One region of the Massilia pseudoviolaceinigra genome, then DNA from elsewhere that is predicted to be linked to it. Evidence: riboswitches for the same ligand, from Rfam matches in the RefSeq annotation. Region 1 holds a riboswitch; the other holds the start of a gene.
What was found. Region 1 has a riboswitch for glycine ahead of RBA40_RS29060 (D-amino acid dehydrogenase). Riboswitches for the same ligand answer to the same signal wherever they lie in the genome.
Positions count from the first base shown of each region.

Region 2: another riboswitch for glycine. It lies ahead of gcvT (glycine cleavage system aminomethyltransferase GcvT); the one in region 1 lies ahead of RBA40_RS29060 (D-amino acid dehydrogenase).

Region 1 is NZ_JAVCWL010000040.1:64,631-76,646, reverse strand. Features, by position in the region: gene RBA40_RS29080 (RtcB family protein) at 27-1,262, opposite strand; gene RBA40_RS29075 (hypothetical protein) at 1,359-1,679, opposite strand; gene RBA40_RS29070 (vWA domain-containing protein) at 1,907-3,460, opposite strand; gene rtcR (RNA repair transcriptional activator RtcR) at 3,655-5,265, shown strand; glycine riboswitch at 5,385-5,492, shown strand; glycine riboswitch at 5,493-5,602, shown strand; gene RBA40_RS29060 (D-amino acid dehydrogenase) at 5,662-6,894, shown strand; gene RBA40_RS29055 (hypothetical protein) at 7,020-7,754, shown strand; gene RBA40_RS29050 (C39 family peptidase) at 7,800-8,393, shown strand; gene RBA40_RS29045 (MerR family transcriptional regulator) at 8,567-9,577, shown strand; gene RBA40_RS29040 (carotenoid oxygenase family protein) at 9,596-11,005, shown strand; gene RBA40_RS29035 (enoyl-CoA hydratase) at 11,007-11,783, opposite strand; gene mltA (murein transglycosylase A) at 11,842-12,016, opposite strand, start outside.
Region 2 is NZ_JAVCWL010000008.1:111,740-123,755, reverse strand. Features, by position in the region: gene RBA40_RS33545 (methyl-accepting chemotaxis protein) at 1-309, shown strand, start outside; gene RBA40_RS10055 (hypothetical protein) at 534-812, shown strand; gene RBA40_RS10050 (ATP-dependent Clp protease proteolytic subunit) at 988-1,548, opposite strand; glycine riboswitch at 1,674-1,759, shown strand; glycine riboswitch at 1,778-1,883, shown strand; gene gcvT (glycine cleavage system aminomethyltransferase GcvT) at 1,956-3,074, shown strand; gene gcvH (glycine cleavage system protein GcvH) at 3,137-3,517, shown strand; gene gcvP (aminomethyl-transferring glycine dehydrogenase) at 3,607-6,504, shown strand; gene RBA40_RS10030 (methyl-accepting chemotaxis protein) at 6,518-8,140, opposite strand; gene RBA40_RS10025 (cache domain-containing protein) at 8,142-8,579, opposite strand; gene RBA40_RS10020 (hypothetical protein) at 8,795-9,166, shown strand; gene RBA40_RS10015 (cupin domain-containing protein) at 9,163-9,555, shown strand; gene RBA40_RS10010 (TonB-dependent receptor plug domain-containing protein) at 9,672-11,702, shown strand; gene RBA40_RS10005 (YfiR family protein) at 11,692-12,016, shown strand, end outside.

The DNA.
Region 1 (12,016 bases):
TAAGCAGCGAGTAAACAGCAGCGGCATCAACCTTTGACGCACACCACCTGCTTGAGGATATGGACAACCTCCACCAGATCGCGCTGGGCATGCATGACCGCGTCGATATCCTTGTACGCCATCGGAATCTCGTCGATCACATTGGCGTCCTTGCGGCATTCCACGCCCTCGGTGGCCTTGATCTGGTCATCGAGCGTATAGCGGCGCTTCGCTTCGGTACGGCTCATGGTGCGGCCGGCACCGTGGCTGCAGCTGTTAAAGCTGTCCGGGTTACCTTTTCCGCGCACGATGAAGCTCTTCGCCCCCATCGAGCCCGGGATGATTCCCAGCTCGCCCGGACGGGCCGACACGGCGCCCTTACGGGTAATCAGCACATCTTTACCGAAGTGATGCTCCTTCTGCACATAATTATGGTGGCAGTTCACCGCTTCCACGTGCGTCTCGAACGGCTTGGTGATGACGGTACGTACCGCCGTGATCAGGTTCTGCATCATCACATCGCGATTGGTGCGCGCAAATTTCTGCGCCCAGCTGACCGCCTGGATATAGTCGTTATAGTGCTGCGTACCCTCGGCCAGGTACGCCAGGTCCTGATCGGGCAGGTTGATGAAGTGGGTGCGCATATCCTTCTTGGCCAGCTCGATGAAGTGGGTACCGATGGCATTACCCACGCCGCGCGAACCCGAATGCAGCATGAACCACACAAAACCTACCTCGTCCAGGCACACCTCAACGAAGTGGTTACCGCTACCCAGGGTACCGAGGTGACGGTAGTTATTCGTGGTTTTCAGCTTCGGCGTTTTCAGGCAGATAGCGTCGAATTCATCCTTCAACTGCCCCCAGGCGACATCCACAGCCGCTGGCGGCGTATTCCACGAGCCTTCATCGCGGCCACGGAAGCCGCGCGTTTTCGGCGACATACCGTGCGGAATCGCGCGCTCGATGGCGCTACGGAGCGCGGACAGGTTATCCGGCAGGTCGTTCGCCGTCAGGGTGGTCTTGGCCGCCATCATCCCGCAACCGATATCCACGCCCACCGCCGCCGGAATCACCGCGCCGAGCGTCGGGATCACGCTGCCGATGGTCGAACCCTTACCCAGGTGGACGTCGGGCATGACCGCGATATGCTTGTAGATGAACGGCATTTTGGCGGTATTGGCCAGCTGCTTCTTGGCCACGTCCTCCACCGGGACGCCTTTGGTCCACATTTTGACATGGCGGCCATCTTCCACGTTCAGGACATCGTAATTTTCGTTTTTCATGATTTTTCTCAGTATAAAAGGTGATGACAAGGGTGATGAAATGTGAGCCAGGCACAAGGCCGACCGGAATCGAACCGGGTTTAGCTGAAGCACGCTTCAGCGCTCTTCCAGTGTAATTTCATCTGCATTCATCGAAACAAGGGTGGCGACAACATCATCCGGACATTTGCTGACATTTGCTCTAACCAACTGAGCTACGGTCGCTTGCGCAGCCGCCCGGACTCGAACGGGGACAAAATGTAATCCGGACTGCATTCGCCTAAAATAATTCCCGACAAGATCGGCAGGACACTTGTTGCCGGCATAACGCCAAAGCACAACATCGATGTAGTCCTTGCCCGCATTCGGGGTAAAACGATTGAGCACAATGCGACAAAAAATCCGATGCGAAGTAAATTTTGGAAGATGTATTCGCATCAAGCATTCGCACTGCACTCAAAACCTATACGACAAATTCCCGACAAAGTTCGGCAGGACATCAACTGCCGGCGCCAAGCCAAAAGCAGCCCCCTATGTAGTCCCGCCCGCATTCGGGGTAAAACGATTGAGCACAGCGCGACAAGGAGTCGATGCGAAATGGAACATGGGAAAATGTATTCGCATCAGCATTCGCGCTGCACTCAAAACCTGTATTTCAACTATCCTTACTCCAGCGCGATCGATTCGATCTCGCCCACCCAGTGTCCTGCGCCCAGCTGGCCGGCCGAAAACGCTGCGATGATCTTGAATACGTCGTCCGAAAAACCGCCCACATTCAATACATCGGCACGCTCCGCCGCCTGGCTGGTACTGTTCGGCGTGCAGTCGATGCACACCAGCCGCGCCGCCGGATTGCGCTCCTTGAACACCGCCCATTGCGCCATCGTCGCCGTGGCACCCGCACGCTGGTCGATCCACGATTCATTGTCGGACACGTACACCACCAGGTCGGCCATGACCTTCTGCTTGTTCATCTGCGCCAGCGGTGCACTGCAATTGGTACCGCCACCGCCAATCGCCGCCAGCTTCTGCGCATTGGTCATGACCGTATCGCGGGCATTCAGGTCGCACACCCTCACATAATTCTCGAACGGCAGCACCAGCGCATCCGGATTCTTGCGCAGCATGGCCGCGGCAATCAGTCCCGCCACATCGATACAGCGCACCTTCGAGGTGGCCGTGCCACGGTAACCCGATACCGGCGACTGCATCGATCCCGACACATCCGGGCAAATCACCACCTTGCCTTCGACTTTCGGCACATTGGCGAGCGACAGCTCCAGCGCATCCTGCAAGGCATCGCTGATTGCACGCGGCACGTCGTCTGACGCCGCCATATACGCCGACATCAACTGATAAGGAAACACGCCCGCCCGGGCAATCGCCTCCGGATCGCGCAGCTTGTCGGCGATGACTTCAATCATGCCGGGCAACTGGTACACGCCATTGCGTCCGAACGTATTCAGATTCATGCGCACCATGTGCCAGCCGCCCTGGCGCGCAATCTGCGCCCACGCCTGCGCCGACAATGTCAGTGACGTCAGCATCTGAAACGGCACTTCCGGCACTGGCTGCGACTGGTCGGCCTTATAAGCCTCGAAAGCCTTGAGCGCATCCGGCAGCTCCTGCGCATTGAACGGCTTGCCGATCAACCAGGCGAAAAACGCTTCACGCCAGGCTTGCGACGGCTTCGGATGCACCATCTTCACCACATCGCCCAGCGAAGGCGCATTCCCGATCGACGCCGCCAGCAGCTCTTTTTCCGAAGCGCGGTTCAACCATTGCTGCACCAGCTTTTTCGGCCGGGTGCCCAGCGATTTCCGGCCGGCCGCGCCGGAGCGGATGATCTGCACCACATTGCGCAGCATCTTGCCGTTATTGACGACCCGGCGAAACACCGGCGTCAATTCCGCCGCACCCTTGGCGGCCAGCACGGCCGTCAGCAGCGCCGGCATATCCTTCATATAACCACGTTCGCGGCAGTAAATCGCCGTTTGCGCGATGAATTTGGCATCGACCTTTTCGCACAGCTCCATCACCGTCGCCAGCTGCGATTGCGCATTGACGTAGTACGTCGAATTGAGGCAACCGGTGGCCGCATACTGCGCCAACTGGTGCCGCGGCGTCATGGTGTAAGCCGGAGCGCCTTCCGAATTAAGACCGTCGGCACGAGGGACAAAGATTCCCTTCAGGGTCTGGAACAACTGTGCGTTTGCCATTTTTACTTCCTCACTTATCTCGTTTGTATCTCCTCTATTGCAAATGCTGTGCCAGGTCTGCAGCCAGCTCAGGCAGAACAACGCAAGTCCTTGATTTAAAAAAGATTATCAATTCTTCAAGCAAGATCACCAAGAAATAGACAAGCAGACAACCCCGTGATAAATTATCCGACCAGATAAAACTTTATACGGATATGAAACAGAAACGCATCGTAGTCATCGGTTTCGTCGGCACCCAGCTCGACAGCGGCCAAGGCCCGGCCCGCTGGGAAAAGTGGCGTCCCAGCATCGCCATCACCCAGCACGAGGAATACGCCGTCGACCGCTTCGAGATGCTCTTCAGCGGCAAATTCGGCCCGCTGGTGGACGCGGTCACGGCCGACATCGCCGCCGTCTCGCCCGAAACCACAGTCGTGCCGCACCACATTCCGATCAGCGACGCCTGGGATTTCGGCGAGGTCTACGGCGCCCTGTTCGACTTCGCCAAGACCTACCCCTTCGATCCGGATAACGAGGATTACTGGGTCCACATCACCACCGGCACCCACGTCGTGCAAATCTGCATGTTCCTGATGACCGAGGCGCGCTTCTTCCCCGGCCGCCTGCTGCAAAGCTCGCCGCCACAGCGCCAGTCCAGCAAGGAACCAGGCAGCTACGCACTGATCGACCTCGACCTGTCGCGCTACGACCAGATCGCCCAGCGCTTTTCGCGCGAGCAAGCCGAAGGCGTGGCGTTCCTCAAGTCCGGCATCGCCACCCGCAACGCCCGCTTCAACACCATGATCGACGAGATCGAACGTGTCGCCATCAAGTCGCGCGCGCCCATGCTGCTGATGGGCCCGACCGGCGCCGGCAAATCCTTCCTCGCGCGCCGGGTGTACGAACTGAAGAAAACACGCCATCAGCTCGACGGCAAATTCATCGAACTCAACTGCGCCACCCTGCACGGCGACGGCGCCGCCTCGACCCTGTTCGGCCACGTCAAAGGCTCCTTCACGGGCGCCGCCGCCGACCGCCCCGGCTTGCTGCGCAGTGCGCACAAGGGCTTGCTGTTCCTCGACGAAATCGGCGAACTGGGGCCCGATGAACAGGCGATGCTGCTCAAGGCCATCGAAGAAAAGCGCTTTCATCCGGTCGGCAGCGACAGCGAAGTGCAAAGCGACTTCCAGCTCATCGCCGGCACCAACCGCGATCTCGCCAGCGACGTGATGGCCGGGCGTTTCCGCGAAGACTTGTACGCCCGCATCAATTTGTGGACCTACGCCCTGCCCGGCCTGGTCGACCGGCCCGAAGACATCGAACCCAACCTGGTCTACCAGTTGAACCAGTTCAGCCAGGAGTACGGCCAGATGGTGCGCTTCAACAAGGAAGCGCGCGAACGCTACATGCGCTTCGCGATATCGCCCGAGGCGGTCTGGGCCGGCAACTTCCGCGACCTGTCGGCCTCGGTGACAAGGATGGCCACGCTGGCCGAAGCCGGCGGCATTTCGGAAAGCATCGTCAGCGCCGAAGTGGCGCGGCTGCAAAAACTCTGGCACCACCACACGCGCGCCCCAAGCGCGGCCGAGGTCGATCTGGCCGAACTGATGGGTGACGAGGCCGCTGCCGGCCTCGACCTGTTCGACGCCATGCAACTGGCCGCCGTGGTCAGGGTATGCCGCCAGTCGGTTACCTTGTCGGATGCGGGACGCAAGCTGTTTGCCGTCTCGCGCAGCGCCAAAAGCAAACCGAACGATGCCGACCGCCTGAAGAAATTCCTGGCGCGCTTTGCGCTCGAATGGGACCAGGTTTGCGGCAAATCGTAAAGCGAGCGCTCTGTCGGTATTGTCGAGGAAACAACACCTATCACTAAAAATGGTTGTATTGACGTCATTTTCTGCGGTATTCTGCATACATATGCTTATGGCATATTTAGCGCAATGCTAAGGCGTTATCGGGAGAGTCTGTCGGTTACAAGCTGGTCTTGTATGTCGACGGCGCCGAAGGAGCAACCGCCCCGGAATCTCTCAGGCAAAAGGACCGATAACCCATTTGAACTCTGAAGAGCCACCGGAAGTCGTCATCCGGTGCACCGAAGGAGCAAACCGGCCACGCATCGCGCGTTGCCGGTGAATCTCTCAGGTCCAGCACAGAGGGGGTATCCGACGCGCACCAGCGCGCGGAACGCCCTCTATCCGACGTTTCTGGAATCTGAACTGGACATGAAAACCATTGCAGTAATTGGCGGCGGGATCACCGGCGTCACGACCGCTTACGCCCTGGCGAAACGTGGCTTTGCCACGACCCTGCTGGAAAAACATCGCTACGCGGCGATGGAAACCTCGTTCGCCAACGGCGGCCAGCTGTCGGCCTCCAACGCGGAAGTGTGGAACCACCGCTCCACCATGCTCAAGGGCCTGAAGTGGATGTTCCGGCGCGACGCGCCGCTGCTGGTGAACCCCAAACCGAGCTGGCACAAGCTGTCGTGGTTCGCCGAATTTGCCGCCGCCATTCCCCACTACCGCAGGAACACCGTGGAGACGGCGCGCCTGGCGATTGCCGCGCGCGAGCACCTGTTTGCGTGGGCCGAGGCGGAGGGCATCGACTTCGACGTCAAGCGCGAAGGCATCCTGCACATCTACCGCGACAAGGCCGGTTTCGAGCACGCCGCCACGGTCAGCAAGATGCTGGCCGCCGGCGGCCTGGCGCGCCGCGCGGTAACGCCAGGCGAAATGCGCGGCATCGAACCGACCCTGGCGGGCGACTATTACGGCGGCTTTTTCACCGACAGCGACGCCACCGGCGACATCCACAAATTCACCACCGGCCTTGCTGCCGCCGCCCGCCGCAACGGCGTGGACTGCCGCTACGGCATGCAGATCGGCGCCGTGCGCACCGACGGCCGCCACGCCCACGTCACCCTGGGCGACGGCGAGCGGACCCAGACCGAGACCTACGACGGCGTCGTCATCTGCGCCGGCACCGCCAGCCGCGCCCTGGCCGCGAGCCTGGGCGACCGGGTCAACATCTACCCCGTGAAAGGCTACTCGATCACGGTCAACCTGCCTGATGCCGCCAGCCAGGCCGCCGCGCCCACCGTCAGCCTGCTCGACGACGCCACCAAGCTGGTGACCAGCCGCCTCGGGCTTGACCGCTTCCGCGTGGCCGGCACGGCCGAATTCAACGGCTTTAACCGCGACATCCGCGACGACCGGATTCGCCCGCTGATCGACTGGGTGCATGAATGCTTCCCGGGCGTGAACACGCGCAGCGTGATTCCATGGGCCGGCTTGCGGCCGATGATGCCGACCATGCTGCCGCGCGTCGGCCGCGGCAAATCGCCCTGCGTCTTCTACAACACGGGACACGGGCATCTGGGCTGGACCCTGTCGGCCGTCACCGCCGACATGATCGGCGACTTGATGCACCGTTCCCTCGATTTTCCAACGCACTGACGACGTGCGTTGACACTGGTGTCCGGCATGCGTGCATGCCCTTGTTGTTGCAGCACTCACCCCGTTTGGACAGGCGGGGTTCTTGTATCAATCTATGTGAGGAGAAGTCAATAATGCAAACAAAAATGCTCTCAGCCCGCACCATGCTCGCCGCCCTGCTGTGCGGCGCAAGCCTGGCCCTGGCCGGCGCGCCAGCGATGGCCCAGTCGGATGGAACCAGTACCTTCAAAGCGGTGCCCAAGCGCGCCGCGGCGGCGGCGCAAGCGGCGGCCCAACGCGACTTCGCCCAGTTCGTCACAGCCCAGTTGCAGGCCCGTGGCACCAGCGGCACGCCGGTCGACTTCCCGCTTGAAATCAACGACATGCAGGATCTGAAAGACGCGAAGATCGGCTACGGCTTCCCGGTCTACACGATCGATCCGAACGAACTGCTGGCAGGACGCGGCAGCATGAAACAGATGGCCAAGGCCACCGGCCAGTGGCGCTTCGTGATCCTGCTGAACCAGCGTCCGATCGGCATGGCGACGGTGGAGCTCAACAACGGGAACTACGAAACGGTCGCCTATGGCGCCGCCGTGCTGGCGAAGGATGTGGATGCGTCGATGGGCTACTACGGCGACGCCGCGAGATCGAATGTGCGCTTCGTGCGCATCTTCCAGGCGCGCTCGGACCTGCTCGAAGTGGTTGGACGGGAAGACGGCCGCACGCGCTACGCGCCATTGCATTCGGCGCGCGAATCGCTGCTGATGCAGCAGCGTGCCGTCAAGGAAGGCAAGGCCAGCGAGGCGCTGATGGAAGAGGCAGATATCCTGCAGCCGCTGCGCAGCGTGGTCAAGCAAACCATGGACGCCTCGAAGTAAGCCCGGCATCGGCTACACCATCCTTAGAACGAATCAGGAGATAACATGAATACAAATATCAAAAAGCTCGTCGTCGGTGCTTCGCTTTTACTGGCGCTGCCAGCGGCCATGGCCCAATGGCGCACCCTCGCCGTTCCGCTGACGACCCAGGAACACAGCCAGTGGTGCTGGTCCGCCTCGAGCAAGGCGATCCTGAACTTCTACAAGAAGACACCGAGCCAGTGCCAGATCGTGAACTGGGCGTTCGGCTTGAACTACGCCTGCGGCAACACCTACTTCAACTGGAACAGCTACGCCAACCAGCCGAACAATATGTACGGCTCCAACGGCAGCGTGCAGAACATCCTGAAAGCATGGGGCGTGGCAAACGGCGCGTACAGCGTGGCCTCGTCATGGAACAGCGTGGTGGCCGACATCAACGCCAACCGCCCGTTCGTGATTCGCTACGGTTGGAGCAACGGCGGTGGTCACATCATGGTGGGACGTGGCTACGCGACGACCAATGGCGTGAACTACGTGTACATCATGGACCCGTGGCCGGGTGAAGGGCAGACCTACCGCACCTACAACTCCGCCGTATCGGCATCCGATCACCGCTGGACGCATACCCAGCGCATGAGCATCAACGGGCCAATCTAAGCACTTGATGTAAGCCACAAACTAAGTGGAAGCTAGATAGTTCATTCATCCCGCTATATTCAGCTCCGTCATTCCCGCCTGCGCGGGAATGACGCCCTTTGGGCTATCAACTTATGAATGCTTGACCCTCTCGCTACGTGACGGTTTACCATCTTGCAAATGGAGAAACCGGCATGCTACTGAAAATAGGACAACTGGCACGGCGCAGCGGCTTGAGCGTGCGCGCCCTGCGCCATTACGACGATATCGCCTTGCTGACACCGTCGGCCCGGTCCGACAACGGCTACCGCCTGTACGACAGCGCGGACGTGGCCCGGCTGTATCGCATCCAGGCACTGCGCCGTCTCGACCTGCCGCTGACGCAGATCCAGGCCATGCTGGCCGATGGCGGTGCCAGCCTGCCGCAAGTGGTGGAGCAGCAGATCGCGTCGCTCGAACGCCAGATCGCACAAGCATCGGCCCTGCACGGCCATCTGCGCCAATTGCAGGCGCAGCTCGCGGAACGCCATGAACCGTCGATGGACAACTGGCTGGCCGCTCTCGAACGCATGGCCGCCAGCGCGCGCTATTTCACCGACGCCGAACTGCACACACTGACAACGCGGCGCCAGCAACGCAACGGCGACAACGCGCACTTGACCTCCACGCTGCATGATCTCATGGGCCGGGGCGTCAAACCGGACAGTCTTGAAGCGGGCGCGCTCGCGCAATCCTGGATCGCAGCCCTGCTCGACGACGTGGGCGGCGACGAGGCCATGCTCATGAAGCTCTACGCCATGAACTGGAACGAACCCACCCTGCATATGCTCAGTGGCGTCGACCGCACGGCGATGCAGTTCATTTCGCACGCAATGGCGCACCGGCGCCTGGCCATCTACGCCGCCTACTGCAGCAAGGCCGAAATGGTCCTGCTGCGCCAGCACTACGTCAAGCAAACCGACGCCTGGCCCATTCTCATCTGCGCCTTGCGCGATCACCTGGCCCGAGACACGCCGCCCGCCAGCGCCGACGTGCAAGCACTGGCGCGCCAGTGGCAGGCGCTGTCGCTGGCCAAGGCGGCGGGCGACCCCGCGCTCCAGGCCAAGCTGCGTCACGCCTTCGAGCAGGAGTCCGAACTGCGCGTCGGTTCCGGCATCGACGCGCCGCTGATTGCTTACGTCCGCGAAGCCGTGCAAAGTCTCTGAACTCACCAAGGAATCACCATGTCAGGCCATTTCTTTAGCGGGAACTACGCTCCCCTGGACACCGAATGCGACATCGACGCCCTGCCGGTCCAGGGCGTGCTGCCGCCGCAGCTGCGCGGTGCGCTGTACCGCGTCGGACCAAATCCCCGGTTCGCGCCGCGCGACGACCGCTATCACTGGTTCGCCGGCGACGGCATGGTGCACGCCTTCTTCATCGGCGATGGCAAAATCGCCTATGCCAACCGCTGGGCGCGCACGCCGAAATGGCAGCTCGAAGACAATGCCGGCCGCGCCCTGTTCGGCACCTTCGGCAACCCGGCCACCAGCGACCCGTCGGTCCACGGCAAAAACAGCGGCACCGCCAACACCAACATGGTGTGGCACGGCGAGCGCCTGTTTGCGCTGGAAGAGTCGCACCAGCCGTTTGAAATCGATCCGCACACGCTGGCGTCAAAGGGACACCAGGATTTCGGCGGCGCCGTGGACAAGCGCTTCACTGCGCATCCCAAGGCCGATCCGGCCACGGGCGAGCTGCACTTCTTCGCCTACCTGCCCGACAGCCCGGGTGAACCCAACCTGCTGTACGGCGTCCTCGATGCGCGCTGCAAGGTCACCACGCTCGAACCCTTCCGCGCGCCTTACGCGAGCATGATGCACGACTTCATGCTGACAGAACGCCACGTGCTGTTTCCGGTCACGCCGCTGACCATCAGCGTGGAGCGCGCCATGAAAGGACTGCCCCTGTTTGCGTGGGAAGCGGACAAGCGCAGCTACGTCGGCATCGGCGTGCGCGGGCAGCCGATGGACACGCTGCGCTGGTTCGCCAGCGATGCCTGCCACGTATTCCATGTGATGAATGCCTGGGACGATGGCGGCCGCATCGTGGCCTACGTGATGGAATCGGTCACCGCACCGGGCATGCCCAACGCCGACGGCACCCGGGGCGACCCGGCCGGGATGGCAGCGCGTCTTTGCCGCTGGACGTTCGATCTGGAGAGCGATGGCGACGGCTTCGAGCGCACCATCCTCGACGACCTGGCGGCCGAATTTCCGCGCATCGACGAGCGCTATACCGGGCGCCGCAACCGCGTCGGTTTTTACTGCTGCCACAGCGAGAAGCGTGTCAGGAACGATTCGGAGAGTGTGCTGTACGACTCGCTGGCCTGCTTCGACTTTGCGTCAGGCACGCGCCAGCTATATACACTGCCGGCCGGCGACGTCATTTCCGAACCGGTATTCGTCGCGCGCTCGGCGCAGTCGCCCGAAGGCGACGGCTGGCTGCTGGCGGTCGCGTGGCGCGCACAGGAAGGCCGCAGCGACCTGCTGGTGATCGACGCCACGGACGTGGCGGCCGGCCCCGTCGCGACGGTATGCCTGCCGCACCGGATACCGTTCGGCTTTCACGGCAGCTGGCGCGCCAGAGACTGATTTACAGACCGTCGAAGTTGGCCGGACGCTTGGCCAGGAACGCCTGCATGCCTTCCTTCTGCGCCGGCGTGCCGAAAGCCGCGTGAAAGTAGCGGCGCTCGTAGCGCACGCCTTCGGTCAGCGTGGTCTCGAACGCACGGTTGACGCTATCCTTGATCGCCATCGCCACCGTTACCGACATCGAGGCGATCGTGGTGGCTGCGGCCAGCGCTTCTTCCATCACCTTGTCGGCCGGGACCACGCGCGACACCAAACCGGTGCGCTCCGCTTCGGCCGCATCGATCATGCGCGCCGTCAGAAGCATGTCCATGGCCTTGGCCTTGCCGATGGTGCGCGGCAGGCGCTGCGTGCCGCCGGCGCCCGGGGTGACGCCGACCTTGATTTCAGGCTGGCCGAATTTGGCGGTGTCCGCCGCGATCAGGAAGTCGCACATCATGGCCAGCTCGCAGCCGCCGCCCAGGCAAAAGCCCTGCACCACGCCGATGACGGGTTTGCGCACGTTGAGGATGTGTTCCCAGTTGCGGCCGATGTAGTTGCCGCCGTAAGTGTCGCCGTAGTCGTAGTCGACCATCGCCGCGATGTCGGCGCCGGCCGCAAAGGCTTTTTCGCTGCCGGTCAGGATGATGCAGCCGATACTGCTGTCGGCGTCGAACTTGTACAGCGCGTCGCCCAGTTCGTCCATCATGTTGTCGTTCAGGGCGTTGAGCGCTTTTGGACGGTTCAGGCGAATCACGGCTACTTTGCCGTGGGTCTCGATCAGCAGGTCTGCATAGTTCATGGAATCCTCATTAAAAAAGCGTGGAGTAATGTGCGATTGTAGCGAATCCGCGGCGGCATCAGGGTTTGGGCAGCAGCACCCAGAGCTGGCCGCGCTGCTTCATGCGGCCGGCATTTTCCATCGCCTCGTAGCCGAAGCCGAAGAAGAAGTCGGCCCGCACCGCGCCGCGAATGGCGCCCCCGGTATCCTGCCCCATCACCAGGCGCTGCATCGGCACGTCGCTGCCCGATTCG
Region 2 (12,016 bases), on a different contig from region 1:
GTAACGCCTCCCGTCCAGGTGCGGCGCAAGCCTGGAGCGGCGACGTTGACGGTCGCGGGCAATGGGCTGATCGTGCGTGCCATCGAGCGCAGCGCGCAGTGCGGCGTTGCCCTCCCCATGCATGGCGAGGGCAACGCGGCGCGCGCCTTGCCGGCGCCACGGACCGCGGGTGCAGGAGCTGGCGATGCGGCGGCCCGGCTGGCCCGGCTGAGCCGCATTATCGATGCCGTCGCCTTCCAGACCACCATCCTCGCCGTCAACGCCGCGGTCGAGGCGGCCCGCGCCGGACAGGCGCCGCCGCGCCACTGAACGTGCGTCACTGACAGTGCGCCGCTGAGCGCGCGACAACGGGCGATTTCTTTGCTGCATTAATTGCAATCCTGTAGGAACTACTCCTACACGAGTGCAAGGTAAATTCCGATACCTCTTCAACGGTGCGGCTCGCATGATGATGTCACCGGAAACGCTGAAGAGAGTGCCTCTTCAGCATCACCGGCGAGCACGACATTTTCAAACTTTCAAAAGGAATGAACATGAACTCGAATCAGAAAAGCGGTCAGGGCAACAAGCAAAGCGATAGTTCCAGCTCGAACAAGCAATCGGGCTCGCAAGGTTCCGGCAGCGGATCGCGCTCCGGCGGCGGCACTCAGGGCGGAACCCATGAGCAGCACGTGGAAGCCGGCCGTCAAAGCCACAAGAATGACGACAAGGACAGCGGCTCGAAACAGTCCGGTTCCGGTTCGGGCAACAAGCAGTCCGGATCGAATTCCGGCAGCAGCAGCGGCAGCAAAGGCGGCGGCGACAAACGCTGATCGCTAGCATGACGCAGGCGTCGCCGGGTTTCCGGGCGGCGCCATGCACTAATTAAACAGGAAGCAATAGAAAGAGTCTGCACCGGCCCGGCCGTTGACAGGCTCTTTTTTTAACTGCGCGCCGCAAGCACCCATTGTGACCGGCACGGCCAGTCACAATTGCTGGTTCACTTGTTCAGATATTGCGGATATGAACGCCCTTCGGCGGCGCAAAGTCGGCCACGTCATTGATCACGCGGGCAATCTTGGCATCGCGCGCGGTCAGGTGCAGGTCGGAATACTGGTGAATCGCCCACTGCTCCGGCAGCAGCTCGATGTGCTTGCGCAAAATCGATTCGGTGCGCGCATCGTCGGCGCGCAAGCCTTCGACGATGATATTGAGCGCATCCGGACGCGCGCCGGGCGAGGCCGTCGCATGCGACTTGTGCACCATGAAGCGCGCCGTTTCGCTGGCGTAGCGCCGCGTGCCGGACAAGAACAGGATGACGGCGATCGACGCCACCGCCCCGGCGTTGTACATGACGAACTTGACCGGCGAGTTCGACAGGACGTTGTACAGGCAAAGCCCGTCGCTGACGTAGCCGCCGTTCGACTGGATCAGCACGTGCGCCGTTTCGACGCCGTTCTCGCTCATGCCGGACACCGCCTCGAACACGCGATGCACCATATCGCTGTTCACATCGCCCGACAAAGTGAACCAGGCATCAGTCTGTTGGATCGTTTTTTCTTCGCTCATGGCTGTATGCTCGCAAAGTAGATGAATTATTTTAACAAATCGGGACAAGCATGGTTTTCAACGGGTAGCTCATTCGTGCGCGCCCCCACAAGGTTGACAGTTACGCCCTGCTGGCATATCCTCCACAGTCTTGATCGGGAGAGGGCAGCGCACGCTGCCGCCGAAGGGGCATCACCCAAAAACTCTCAGGCAAAAGGACCGGTCAGGGGTCGGCGGCGCACAGCGCCCCCGGCTGAACTCTGGAGAGCGGCCGCGGCACCATGCCGGCGGCCCACCGAAGGGGCAGGCGGAGCATCATCCGCTATCTCTCAGGTACCAAGGACAGAGGGGCGCGAAGCATTCAGGAACGGCAAGAGCCGCTCCACGTCTGCTCGTCGTACCCCCATTCACTCTGCCTTGAGGATTCCATGACGCTTAAAGCGACCCCGCTCAATTCCGCACACCGCGCCGCCGGCGCCAAGATGGTCGATTTCGGCGGCTGGGACATGCCCGTCAACTACGGCTCGCAAATCGAAGAACACCAGGCCGTGCGCGGCGACGTCGGCATGTTCGACGTGTCGCACATGTGCGTGGTCGATATCGAAGGCGACAATGCCCGCCCTTTCCTGCGCTCCCTGCTGGCCAATAACGTCGACAAGCTGCAGGTGGCCGGCAAGGCACTGTATTCGTGCATGCTCAATCCGCAAGGCTTCGTCATCGACGACCTGATCGTCTACTTCTTCAGCGAGACCTGGTTCCGCCTGGTCGTCAACGCCGGCACCGCCGAAAAAGACGTGGCCTGGATCGGCGCCCGGAACGACGCCACCAAGAGCGGCGTGACCATCACCGAGCGCCGCGACGGCAACGCGCCGATGGCGCTGATCGCCGTCCAGGGCCCGAATGCGCGCGCCAAGGTATGGCAGGTGCTGCCGACCACCCAGGGCGCCTGCGAGCCCCTGAAACCGTTCAATGCCGTCATCGTCAAGGACACCGCCTTCGGCGAAGTGATGGTGGCGCGCACCGGTTACACTGGCGAAGATGGATTCGAACTGGCCTTCCCTGCTTCCCAGGCCGACGCGTTGTGGAACGCGCTGGTGGCCGCCGGCGTCAAGCCGGCCGGCCTGGGCGCGCGCGACACGCTGCGCCTGGAAGCGGGCATGAACCTGTACGGCCAGGACATGGACGACACGGTCAACCCGCTCGACGCCGGCTTGGCCTGGACCGTCGACCTGAACGCCGAGCGCGACTTCATCGGCAAGACCGCGCTCAAAGCGATGGGCCAGAACTTTCAATTCGTGGGCCTGATCCTGCGCGAAAAAGGCGGCATCCTGCGCGCGCACCAGAAAGTGGTGGCCGCTGACGGCACCACCGGCGAAATCACCAGCGGCACCTTCAGCCCGACCATGCAGGAAGCGATCGCCCTGGCACGCGTGCCGATGGGTGTGGCCGTGGGCGACACCGTGCACGTCGAAATCCGCGACAAAAAGCTGGCCGCCAGCGTCGTCAAGCTGCCGTTCGTGCGAAACGGTAAAATCCTCGCTGCCTGATCGGGGCAACACACACCAATTAGTAGTATTTACATCGACCGCGACCTCTTGGAGCAAACATTATGAACATCCCAGCCGACCTGAAATACACCGAGTCCCACGAATGGGTGCGCGCCGAAGCTGACGGCACCCTCACCGTCGGCATCACCGAATATGCGCAGGACGCGCTGGGCGACATCGTCTTCGTCGAACTGCCGAAAGTGGGCAAGGTCTTCACCGCCGGCGACGACGCCGCCGTGGTCGAATCGGTCAAGGCCGCCAGCGACATCTACGCGCCGGTGTCGGGCGAGTGCATCGCCGTCAACGACGCCGTCGCCGACGCGCCGGACTCGATCAACACCGACGCCTTCGCGGCCTGGCTGTTCAAGCTCAAACCTAGCGACGCCGGCGCCATCAACGGCCTGCTCGACGCCGCCGCCTACGGCAAAGCCACCGCGGAATAAAACTCCTGGCCGCCGCCCGCCGGCGGCCTTTTCCTTTCAGTTCGCCGCCGCACCGCGCCGGCGGCAGTCCTTTTTCGGCCCCGACTACCATGACCCGCACCAGCCTGACCCAACTCGAAGCACGCGACTCGTTCATCCCGCGCCATATCGGCCCGGCCACCGCCGAACAGGCAGCCATGCTGGCCACGCTCGGCTATCCGTCGCGCGCGGCGCTGATCGACGCCATCGTGCCCGCCAACATCCGCAAGAAGAGCAAGCTGGAACTGGGCCAGTTCTTCGACCCGATGCCGGAACAGGCTGCGCTGGGCAAACTCAAGGCGCTGGCCGCCAAGAACAAGGTCATGAAGTCGATGATCGGCCAGGGCTACTTCAACAGCCATACGCCAGGCGTCATCCTGCGCAATATCTTTGAAAACCCGGCCTGGTACACCGCCTACACGCCCTACCAGCCCGAGATTTCGCAAGGCCGCCTGGAAGCGATCCTGAACTTCCAGCAAATGATCACCGACCTGACCGGCATGGGCATCGCCAACTCGTCGATGCTCGACGAAGGCACCGCCGCCGCTGAAGCGATGACGCTGATCCAGCGCGTCGGCAAGTCGGCCTCGAACGTGTTCTACGTGGCCGACGACGTGCTGCCGCAAACGCTGGAAGTGGTGCAGACGCGCGCCCAGCCGATCGGCGTGGAAGTGCGCACCATCGCGGCGGCCGACATCGGCGGGCTGTCCGAACCATGCTTCGGTGTGCTGATCCAGTACCCGGGCGTGAACGGCGACGTGCGCGACTACCGCGCCGCCGTCGAAAAACTGCACGCGGCCGGCGCCATGGTGATCGCCGCCGCCGACCTGCTGGCATTGACCCTGCTGGCGCCGCCGGGCAACTGGGGCTGCGACGTCGTCGTCGGCAACAGCCAGCGTTTCGGCGTGCCGCTCGGTTTCGGCGGCCCGCACGCCGGCTACCTGGCCACGCGCGACGAATTCAAGCGCAGCATGGCCGGCCGCCTGGTGGGCGTGACCATCGACGCCCAGGGCAACAAGGCATACCGCCTGGCGCTGCAAACGCGCGAGCAGCACATCCGCCGCGAAAAAGCCACGTCCAACATCTGCACCGCGCAGGTGCTGCTGGCGGTGATGGCGTCGATGTACGCGGTCTACCACGGCCCTGAAGGCTTGCAGCGCATCGCCCGGCGCGTGCACCGCTTCACCGCCATCCTGGCCGCCAAACTCGGCCAGCTCGGCTACGACGTCGTCAACAAGACCTACTTCGACACGCTCACCATCAAGAGCGCGCGCGCGGCCGAACTGCACGCGATTGCCACCGAGCATGGCGTGAACCTGCGCAAGGTCGACGCCGGCCACGTCGGCATTTCGCTCGACGAAACCACCACCCGCGAAGACATCGCGCTGCTGTGGACCATTTTCGCCCAGGGCGTCTCGAGCTCCCCTGCTTCGCCGGACTTCGACGCGTTTGATGCGAGCGCGCAGGATGCCTATCCGGAAGCGCTGGCCCGTACCAGCGCCTACCTGACCCACCCGACCTTCAACCGCTACCACGCGGAACACGAAATGCTGCGCTACCTGCGCGGCCTGGCCGACAAGGACCTGGCGCTGGACCGCACCATGATCCCGCTTGGGTCGTGCACCATGAAGCTCAATGCGACCAGCGAAATGATCCCGGTCACCTGGCCCGAATTCTCCAATATCCACCCGTTCGCACCGGACGCGCAAACGGTCGGCTACCGCGAAATGATCGGCCAGCTGGAAGACATGCTGTGCGCGCTGACCGGTTACGCCGCCGTGTCGCTGCAGCCGAACGCCGGCTCGCAGGGCGAGTACGCGGGCCTCCTGGTGATCAAGGCTTACCATGAATCGCGCGGCGAAGGCCACCGCAACATTTGCCTGATTCCATCGTCGGCGCACGGCACCAACCCGGCGTCGGCCAACATGGTCGGCATGAAGGTGGTCGTCACCGCCTGCGACGACAGCGGCAACGTCGACCTGGCGGACCTGCGCGCCAAGGCCGAACAGCACAGCGCCAACCTGGCCTGCGTGATGGTCACCTACCCGTCGACCCACGGCGTGTTCGAGGAAGGCATTGCCGAGCTGTGCGAGATCATCCACTCGCACGGCGGCCAGGTCTACATCGATGGCGCCAACATGAACGCGCTGGTCGGCGTGGCCGCGCCGGGCAGCTTCGGCGGCGACGTGAGCCACCTGAACCTGCACAAGACCTTCTGCATCCCGCACGGCGGCGGCGGCCCTGGCGTCGGTCCCATCGGCGTGGGCGCGCACCTGGCCAAGTTCTTGCCGAACCAGCGTTCGAGCGGCTACACGCGCGACGAAGCCGGCATTGGCGCGGTCAGCGCGGCGCCGTTCGGCTCGGCCAGCATCTTGCCGATTTCGTGGATGTACATCGCGATGATGGGCGGCGAAGGCCTGACGGCAGCCACCGAAACGGCGATCCTGGCGGCCAACTACATCGCGCGCCGCCTGGCGCCGCACTATCCGGTGCTGTACACGGGCCACGACGGCCTGGTGGCGCACGAGTGCATCCTGGATCTGCGTCCGATCACCGACGCCACCGGCATCAGCAACGAAGACGTGGCCAAGCGCCTGATGGACTTCGGTTTCCATGCGCCGACGATGAGCTTCCCGGTGCCGGGCACCCTGATGATCGAGCCGACCGAAAGCGAATCGAAGGCCGAGATGGACCGCTTCATCGACGCCATGATTGCGATCCACGCCGAGATCGTCAAGGTCGAGCGCGGCGAGTACGACCGCATGGACAACCCGCTCAAGGGTGCGCCGCACACGGCCGAAGTGGTCACCGCCGACGTCTGGGAGCACAAGTACAGCCGCGAGGTGGCCGCCTTCCCGGTGGCGTCGCTGCGCAAGCAGAAGTACTGGCCGCCGGTCGGTCGCGCCGACAATGTGTATGGCGACCGCAACCTGTTCTGCGGCTGCGCGCCGATCAGCGACTACGAGTAAGCGGGTAGTATCGTCAGGGCCGCCGCGAGGCCAGCCGCAGATGCGGTATGGTTTTCTTCGGCGGCCCTGCCGGGTCAAGCACGCTGTCGTCGATGCGAAAGCCGCTGACCGCTTTCGACAGGGTCAGCGCCTGGCACTGCAGCCTTTGCGCCGCCGATGCCGCTTCTTCCACCAGCACGGAATTTTGCCGTGTCATCTGGTCCATCTGCACGATCGCGTCGCTCACCGCGCCGATGCCGCCGGCCTGCCCTGTACTGGCTTGCCCGATCCGGCTGACCATGTCCCCCACCTGCTGCACCGATTGCGCAATGCCCGCCATGCGCAGGCCCGCTTCCGACGCGCCCGCGCTGCCGCCGTCGATCTCGGCGAGCGACTGCGCAATGAGCTCCTTGATCTCGCGCGCGGCGCTGGCCGAGCGCTGCGCCAGCATGCGCACTTCGCCCGCCACAGCGGCAAAGCCATGCCCCTGCTCCCCGACCCGCGCCGCTTCGACCGCCGCGTTGAGCGCCAGCGCATTGGTCTGGCACGCCAGGTTGTCGATCACGCCGATAATCTGCGCCACGCGCTGCGAACTGCCGCGCACCGCGGCCATGGTCAGCACCAGCCGGTCGAGCACACCGCCGCCGCACATGGCCTGCGCCGACGCTTCGTCGGCCAGCAGGTTGGCGCTGCGCGCGCTGTGGGCCGCAACGCCCGCTGTGGCGCCCAGTTCCTCGACCGTGCTGGCGGCCTGTTTCAGTACGCTGGCCTGGGCCGCGTTGCGGCTGGCCAGGCCGGCACTGCCGAGGGCAATGTCGCGCGAAGCGCTGTCGATCGAGCGCGCCGACGCCAGGATGTTTTTCAGGGTCGCGTTCAGGGTGCCGATGCTGGCGTCGAGCGTGCGCGCGGTGTCGGCGATTTCGTCGCGTCCGTAGCTGCGCTTTCTCACCGTCAGGTTGCCGCTGGCCAGTTCGCCGGCGGTCTCGCTCAGGCCGCGCACGTCGCGCAGCAGCGCGCGCCGCACCAGCATGGTGATGCCGAGCGTGCCGGCGACCGACAGGGCCACCAGCAGCGGCATCAGCACCGACAGCGCGGCAAAGTCGGCGGCGGCGCGGGTCGAGGCGCGTTCGCTCAGATCCTGCTCGAAGCGCGCCAGTTCCGACAGGCGCATGGCGACCACGCCGAAGGCCCGTTCGGCCTTGGACATGGCGTTCGCGCTCATCGAGTGGTCGACCTGGGACAGTTCGATCACGTCGACAATGGCGCGCATGTAGACGGCATGCGCGGCCCCGGCCTGGGTGACGAAGCGCTGCTCGGCACTGGCGCTGGCGGTGCGCCCGGCCAGGGCCGCGAACTTGCGTTCGATGGCGGCGTGGCGCTGATAGATATCCTGGCCCAGCTGCTCGATGCGCGGCGCCGAAAAGCTGGCGCTGATCCAGGTCAGCAACTGGTACATGCGCGCATGCGCGTGCTGCGCATCGGCCACCAGTTCGTTGGCATCGCGGATGCGGGCGGCGCGCTCGCCCACGATGGTGTCGACCGCCTGGTTCTGGCGCACCATCGCATACCATGCGCTGCTTGACGAGAGGATCAGCAACAGCAGCACCAGGCCGGGTGCGAGCAGCAGCTTGGGACCGATGCGCAGGCGTTCCAGCATGTCAGTGCTTGTAGACGCCGGCTTCCAGGGCCACGTCGCCAATGCGCAACACATACGTGGTTTTGGCCTCGACCTTGCCGTTGACCGGGTTCTTGAATTTGTAGTCGACCCAGCCGCGGCCGGGTCCGTTGGCGATGGCAATCATTTCGTGGCGGAACAGCTTGCCGTCGGCGTCGGGCACGTCGCGCAAATCCTTGCCGATCAGCGCCGTGGTCGGGTGCGCGACCGTGATGCCGGTGAGGTCGCGCATGGCCACGTACAGGGTGCCACGGTTGTACTCCGGGTCGCGGGTATTGATCAAACGGATCATTTCCTCCTTGCCGCGCAACTTCATGAAGCGCGCGCCCTTCTCCACCAGCGCCACCGCGTCTTTTTCGCCCGGCTCGGCAGCGGCCGGGGCGCTCCAGCCGGCGCCGCTCCACAAACAGGCCAGCAGCATGCCAGCCTTGATGAGTATCTTCACAATATTGTCCTTCAACGTCGGTGAACGCGCATTCAGGCGCCGGGACAGGTATGATTTGCTGCCAGCCGGCCTGCGCAAGATGAGTTGGCGCAATGTTTCCTGAGCGCATAGGTTAATTTACGCGTTCGCGCGGGGCGCCGGTTTGCGCGGGATCAATCGTGCGGATCGCGCCTATCAGTCAAGGAAGAGAGATGAATCGTTCAGTGGTCGCACTGCTATTGTCAGGCCTGGTGTTTCCCGGCGCCGGGCAGTATTACCTGGGCCGGCGCGCGCGTGCCTGCCTGTTTATCGTGCCGACGCTCGTCGCGGCCATCTATTTTTTCAAGCAGGTGGTCGACACCGCCTCGCGCATGGCCGATGAAGTGCTGAGCGGCGCCATGCCGGCCGACCCGGTGCTGATCGCCGAGCGCCTGCACCAGCAGGGCGATACGGCCACGCCGCTGATGAATATCGCCGCCGCGGTGATGCTGGCGTGCTGGGTGGCCAGCCTGGTCGACGCCTGGCTGCTGGCGCGTTCGCTGGAACGGGGCGCGCTGGCACGCAAAGAGGAAGGCGCATCATGAGCCGGCCCGCCTCGATTGGCGCCGGCTTGCTGGCGCTGGCGCTGGCCGGCTGCGCCGCGCCCCAGGCCAGCGGCATCGTGCGCACGCCGGTGCTCCGGGCCGCGGCCTCGTTTCCCAACACCGAGGCGGTGGTGATGCGGGTCGAACTGGCCGCCGGCGCGCGCGCCGGGCGTCACAGCCACCCGGGCGACGAAATCGGCTACGTGCTCGAAGGCGAGGGCCAGCTGCTGATCGACGGCGCCGCGCCGCGCACCGTGCGCGCCGGCGAAGCCTTCGTGATCCCGGCCGGCATCGTGCATGATGCGCATAACCCCGGCGCCGCCACCATGCGCCTGGTCGGAGTGTACATGGTCGAACAGGGCAAACCGCTGGCCACCCCGGCCAAATAAGAGGCGCCGCGGCCAGGTTTGTGGCGCTGGGCCGACAAGCGCGGGGTCATTTCTGTACAAGCCGGCCACAAGCTGCCAAAATGTTGTTGTACGTCAATTTTCAAGACGTACCCACTATGATGCCAGCGCCCACCCGTCCGACCCCGTTCCGCCTGCGGCGCCATGCGCCGGCATTGGCGCGGGCACTGACGCGGGCACTGGCGCTGTCCATGCTCGCTTGCGCGGGCGCGCGCGCCGGCGACCCGCCCGACCTGACCACCCTGCCCCTCGAACAGCTGATGTCGATGGAGGTCTACAGCGCCTCCAAGTTCATGCAGAAGTCGAGCCGCGCGCCCTCGTCGGTGACGGTCATCACCAAGGCCGACATCCGCCATTTCGGCTGGCGCACCCTGGCCGACGTGGCGCGCAGCGTGCGCGGGATGGTGCTCAGTTATGACCGCAACTACAGTTACCTCGGGCAGCGCGGCATCCTGCGCCCGGGCGACTTCAATACCCGCTTCCTGCTGCAGGTCGACGGCAACCGCATGAACGACGCGGTCTACGACCAGGCGCCGGTGGGCGCCGAATTCCCGCTCGACCTGGACCTGATCGAGCGCATCGAGTTCGTGCCCGGCCCCGGTTCGTCGATCTACGGCTCGAACGCCTTCATCGGCGTGATCAATGTGATCACCAAAACCCCGGGCGCGGTGGCGGGCACGCGCGCATCGCTCGAAGTCGGCCAGGACGGCGCGCGCCAGGCCGCCGCCAGCGTCGGCTGGCGCTCGCCCCAGGGCAGCGAGTACCTGATCGCCGCCAGCGCCCACCGCAGCGATGGCCGCGACCTGTACTTCCCCGAATTCGACACGCCCGCCCAGAACCACGGCGTGGCGAGCGGCCTCGATGACGAACGCGGGCAGCGTTTTTTCGCGCGCGCCACGCACGGCGCGGCCACCTTGAGCCTGATCCACGCGAACCGGGTCAAGGGCATCCCGACCGCGTCCTACAGCCAGAGCTTCAACGACCCGCGCACCGCCACCACCGACCGCCAGACCTATGTCAATGCGGCCTGGCGCAGCGAGGCGGGCGCCGTCGAACAGCTCAAGGCACGCCTGTTCTGGGGCCAATACGATTCGTTCGGCGATTACGTGGCCTCCGACGAAGCGCGCACGCTCAGCCACGACGGCAGCAGCGCGCGCTGGTGGGGCATCGACGCGAGCGTGGTGAGCACGCGCCTGGCCGGGCACACCGTGCTGGCCGGGATCGACCTGCAGCGCGACTACCGCCTGCACCAGTACAGTTTCGACATCGCCCCGTTCCACAGCTACCTGGACGATCGGCGTAGCGCCCGGCGCGCCGGCCTGTATCTGCAGGACCAGGTGGCGCTGGGCGAGACTGTGCTGCTGAACCTGGGCCTGCGCTACGACCGCAACAGCGGCAGCGACGGGGTATGGAGTCCGCGCGCCGCGCTGATCTGGAATCCGCTGGAGGCCACCACGATCAAGGCGATCTACGGCAGCGCCTTCCGCTCGCCCAACAGCTTCGAAAAATTCTACGCCTTCCCCGGCGAAGGCGGCCAGACCGGCAATCCGGGCCTGCGCGAGGAACGGGTGCGCTCGGCCGAACTGGCGCTGGTGCAGGAGTTCGGCGAGAACGCGCGCGTGAGCGTGTCGGCGTTTCGCACCGCGCTGTCAAACCTGATCGCGCCGGTCGAACAGCACGAATTGGCCAGCGTGCGTTTTGAGAATATCGGCCGCCTGGGCGCGCGCGGCGTGGAAATCGAATACGAACGCGGCACCCTGGGCGGCCTGTCGCTGCGCACCAGCTACAGCGCGATCCGGGTCAGCGACGCGCTCGAGCAACCGGTCAACGCGCCGGCCAGCCTGGCCAAGCTCAATGTGTCCGCGCCACTCGGCGCCGGCGGCTGGCGCGCCGCGCTCGAAGGCCAGTATGTGGGCGCGCGCCACGGCGTCTCGGGCACGGCCAGGCGCCATGTCGTGGTCAACGCCAACCTGATGCGCGCGCGCCTGCTGCCCAATCTCGAACTCTCGCTCGGCGTGACCAATCTGTTCGACCGCGCCTATGCCGATCCGGCCTCCATCGAACACCGCCAGCGCGTGATCGCGCAGGACGGACGGCGCCTGCGCGCAAGGCTGGCGTATGCATTCTGAGCGCCGCCTCCCACGCGCGCGGCGCCTGTGCTGGCTGCTGCTGGCCGGGCTGGCCGCCGCTGCTACGGCGGCGCGCGCCGATCCGGTGCCGGAAGCGGCGATGAAGGCGGCCTTTATCTTCAATTTCAGCGTGTTTGCCGAGTGGCCGCCGGAAGCGCTGGCGGGCGGCGCTCCGATCAGCGTGTGCGCCAACGCCGGCGGCGCGCTGTTCGCGTCGCTGAGCAAGCTGCACGACAAGGTCGTCAACGGCCACCGCATCGCGGTGCGCCATGCCGGCGCGCCGCTGCGCAGCTGTCATGTGCTGGTGGTCGAAC